2 regions of the Hydrogenophaga sp. PBL-H3 genome follow, and region 2 is predicted to be linked to the other one. Evidence: riboswitches for the same ligand, from Rfam matches in the RefSeq annotation. Region 2 holds a riboswitch; the other holds the start of a gene.
The links. Region 2 has a riboswitch for manganese ahead of F9Z44_RS13780 (TMEM165/GDT1 family protein). Riboswitches for the same ligand answer to the same signal wherever they lie in the genome.
Positions count from the first base shown of each region.

Region 1: linked by a shared signal. The riboswitch ahead of F9Z44_RS21290 (TMEM165/GDT1 family protein) and the one ahead of F9Z44_RS13780 (TMEM165/GDT1 family protein) in region 2 are both predicted to bind manganese.

Region 1 is NZ_CP044973.1:151,434-153,629, forward strand. Features, by position in the region: gene F9Z44_RS23055 (hypothetical protein) at 1-379, shown strand, start outside; gene F9Z44_RS23060 (hypothetical protein) at 470-670, shown strand; yybP-ykoY riboswitch at 772-944, shown strand; gene F9Z44_RS21290 (TMEM165/GDT1 family protein) at 947-1,519, shown strand; gene dmeF (CDF family Co(II)/Ni(II) efflux transporter DmeF) at 1,530-2,196, shown strand, end outside.
Region 2 is NZ_CP044972.1:2,985,057-2,987,252, forward strand. Features, by position in the region: gene F9Z44_RS13780 (TMEM165/GDT1 family protein) at 543-1,121, opposite strand; yybP-ykoY riboswitch at 1,128-1,301, opposite strand; gene F9Z44_RS13785 (CoA transferase subunit B) at 1,319-1,957, opposite strand; gene F9Z44_RS13790 (CoA transferase subunit A) at 1,959-2,196, opposite strand, start outside.

The sequences.
Region 1 (2,196 bases), on a different replicon from region 2:
ACCTTCCGACTATGTCGTCACGCCTATCGTCGAGGAGGGCGAGCGCGAGATCGACTTCAAAGCCGGCACGCGCAAGTTGCGCGATGGCACCCGCGAGAGCGCCTGGTCGATCGGGCTCGGCTACGGCGCCACCAGTTGGTGGTTCACCGAGCTGTATGCGAAGTGGCACCACGAGCCGGGCGCGCCGAGTGCCTTCGACGCCTGGGAGTGGGAGAACAAGTTCCAGCTCACAGAGACCGGGAAGTACCCGGTCGACGTTGGCTTCCTGCTCGAGATCGAGCGACCGAAGGACCGCAGCGAAGGCTATGAATACAAATGGGGCCCGCTGCTGCAGTCGGAGTTCGGCCTGTGGCAGGCCAATCTCAATCTGTTGATCTAGAAGCACATCCGCATCGCGGAGCCGGAGAAGGCCGAGCTCGGCTACCAGTGGCAGCTGAAGTACCGTTGGACACCAGCTCTCGAGGCCGGTGTGCAGGGTTTCGGCAACATGGGCCCGTGGAATGACTGGGCGCCGTCGAGAGAGCAGTCGCACATCGCAGGACCGGCCCTGTTCGGCCGAGTCAAAGTCGGCGATCACCAGACGATCAAGTACAACGCTGGTGTGCTGTTCGGCATCAACCATGCGTCGCCGAAGCACACGCTGCGAGCGCAGGCGGAGTTTGAGTTCTGAGCCGATGACCAGCGGCGATTCGACAGACGCGGGCGACGTCATCGCCGCCTGAAAGGTACCGCTGCTCCTGGTGCGCTGAGACCGCCCGATATACTTGCCCCTCACCCGTCATTGGGGAGTAGCCGCCCTGCGCTCGCAGGGGTCCGCGTCAACACACTTGACCCTCATGGTCATGGCGCGGACAGCTTCAAGCCTGGCAAGACCTTTGACTGCACTGCCTCCGGATGGGCCGGGGATGCCGTGCAGTCTTCGTCTTCGCTGGCCCTTGGAGTTTTCATGGAAGCATTCCTCGTCTCGACCGGCGTCGTCGCCCTGGGTGAAATGGGCGACAAGACACAGCTGCTGGCCATCGTTCTGGCCGCAGCCTTTCGCAAGCCCATCCCCATCATCCTTGGAATCCTGGTTGCGACCCTCGTGAACCACGCGGCCGCCGGCGCCGTGGGCGGCTGGGTGGCCCAGGCCATGGGTCCGAACATCCTGCGCTGGGTGATCGGTGTGTCGTTCCTGGCCATGGCGGGCTGGATGCTGATCCCCGACAAGATCGACGACGACGCAGCGGGTGGCAAGCAGCGCTTCGGCGTGTTCGGCACGACGGTGGTCGCCTTCTTCCTGGCGGAGATGGGCGACAAGACGCAAATCGCCACCGTGGCCCTGGCCGCGCGCTACACCGACATCGTCCAGGTGGTGCTGGGCACGACCTTCGGCATGATGCTGGCCAACGTGCCGGCGGTCTTCCTGGGCGACAAGATCGCCAAGAAGGTGTCGATGAAACTGGTCCACGGCATCGCGGCCGTCATCTTCGCCATCCTCGGCGTGCTGACGCTCCTGAACGTCGGCAAGCTGTTCTGAAGGGCTGACCATGCACGCTGACGATCTTGCCAAGTGGCAGCACGACCACGTCTTTGATTCAGGAAACGCGGCTGGAGAACGCGGAACGCGCGTGGTGATGTGGATCACCGCTGCGATGATGGTCGTCGAGATCGCCGCGGGTTGGTTCTACAACTCGATGGCACTGCTGGCCGACGGCTTCCACATGAGCAGCCATGCCGTGGCGATCGGACTGAGTGCGTTCGCGTACTCGGCGGCGCGCAAGCACGCGAAGGACACCCGGTTCGCCTTTGGAACCTGGAAGATGGAGGTGCTCGGCGGGTTCGCGAGCGCCATCTTCCTACTGGTGGTCGTGGGCCTCATGGTGTACGGCTCGGTAGAGCGACTGATCACCCCCGAGCCGATCCACTACAAGGAGGCCATGCTCATCGCGGTGCTCGGCCTGGTGGTCAATCTCGTCTCGGCACGCATCCTGGACGCGGCGCATCACCACGACCACGGGCACGATCACCATGGTCATTCGCACGAAACGAGTCACCACCACGACCTGAACCTCAAGTCAGCCTACGTCCACGTCATCGCCGACGCGGCGACTTCCGTGGCGGCGATCGCGGCACTCGCCGGCGGTTGGTGGCTGGGTTGGTCATGGCTTGATCCGGTCATGGGCATCGTTGGCGCTTTGGTCGTCGCGCTGTGGG
Region 2 (2,196 bases):
CGGTTAAAGATTGAAGGCTCAATCTGGTCTAAATCCAGGACTCGCTTCTGAACTCCAAGGAATCTCGCATGGAAAATCAAGGTGAGTCAAACACGGCCACTCAACAACACGCTTCGCGTCTTCTGCTGAGCGAGTCGACCACTGATCTAACCAAAATCTGCTGGACGCAGTTGCTCCGAGAGGAACCGGAACTGGTCGGGCCCCGGAGGCCGTTTGACCCACTGCCCGACGACTTTTCGCCTGAGAAGTTGTTCGGGTAAGCGTATCGAGCAGGATCACGCATGTTCTATTCTTGAGGAAGACGTGCGTGAGTGTGTCACCGGTCAGCAACGCCTCGATTCGAGGGCGCATGAGTTTTTCACCGATGGCCTCCAAAGCCATCTGACGTGAGCACGAGAATCAAAGCGGGGGAACAGATGGGGGAACAAATTGACCTCCCATCATCAAAAGTCGATTAAAAACAAGTACTTGGCGACGTTTTTCGATTCCCTTCACCTCCACACATGCAAAAGGCCCCACCCGGGGCCTTTTTTTGTGGGTGCTCAGCCGATGAACGACTTGCCGACACCCAGCAGTGTCAGCACGCCAAGCACCGCAAAAATCAGCGCAGCAATGCCGTGCACCAGCTTGATGGGCACCCGCCGGGTGAGCTTGTCGCCGAAGAACACCACCGGCGCATTGGCCAGCATCATGCCCAGCGTGGTGCCGATGACCACCGCCACCAGCGGCTCGTACTGGGCCCCCAGCGCCACCGTGGCGATCTGGGTCTTGTCGCCCATCTCGGCCAGGAAGAACGCCCAGGTGGTGGCGACGAACACACCCATGCCGCGCCGGGGTGGCATGTCATCTTCGTCGAGTTTGTCGGGGATCAACATCCAGGCCGCCATGGCGATGAACGAGATGCCCAGCACCCAGCGCATCACGTCGGGGCCGATGGCTGCCATGACCCAGGCACCCACGGCACCGGCCAGCGCGTGATTGAGCACCGTGGCCACGAAGATGCCGGCCACGATGGGCCAGGGGCGCTTGAAGCGCGCGGCCAGCACGAGGGCGAGCAATTGCGTCTTGTCGCCCATTTCGGCGAGGGTGACGATACCGGTGGATATGAGAAAAGCTTCCAAGACAGTGCTCCGAGGGCCGGCAGAAACCAAAAGACCACACGGCATCCCCGGCCCATCCGGAGGCAGTGTGGTCAAAGGTCTTGCCAGGCTGAAGGCTGTCGGCGCCATGGCCATGAGGGCCAAGTGTGTTGACGCAGACCTCTGCAGGGCGCAGAGCGGCTACTCCCCAATGACGGGTGCGGTAGGGAGTATAGCCGTCAGATCAGCGCGGGGCCGGTCTTGGACTGGATGAACTCGCGCGTCACGCCCGGTGCCAGTTCCACCAGCTTCAGGCCTTCGGGTGTCACGTCCATCACACCCAGGTCGGTGATGATGCGGTCGACCACACCCACACCCGTGAGCGGCAGGGAGCACTGGTCGAGGATCTTCAGGTCTTCGGTGCCGTCCTTCTTCCTGGCCACGTGCTCCATGAGCACGATCACGCGCTTGACGCCCGCCACCAGGTCCATCGCGCCGCCCATGCCCTTGACCATCTTGCCGGGGATCATCCAGTTGGCCAGGTCGCCCCGGGCGCTCACCTGCATGGCGCCCAGGATGCTCAGGTTGATCTTGCCGCCGCGGATCATGGCGAAGCTGTCGTGGCTGCCGAAGATGCTGGAGCCCGGGATGGTCGTCACGGTCTGCTTGCCGGCGTTGATGAGATCGGCATCGACCTCGTCTTCATTGGGGAAGGGGCCAATGCCGAGCATGCCGTTTTCGCTTTGCAGCCACACCTCTTTGTCGGCGGGCACGAAGTTGGCCACCAGCGTGGGAATGCCGATGCCCAGGTTCACATAGAAACCGTCTTCGAGTTCGTGGGCTGCGCGCGCAGCCATCTGGTCTTGGTTCCAGGGCATATCAGACTCCCGCCTTCTCTGTGATGGTTCGCTTTTCGATGCGCTTCTCGGGCGTGGCGTTGAGTACGATGCGGTGCACGTAGATGCCCGGGAGGTGGATGTGGTCGGGTGCGATGGCGCCCTTCTCCACGATCTCCTCCACCTCGACCACGCAGATCTTGCCAGCCATGGCCACGGCCGGGTTGAAGTTGCGCGCGGTGAAGCGGAACTGCAGGTTGCCCGAGGTGTCGGCTCGCCAG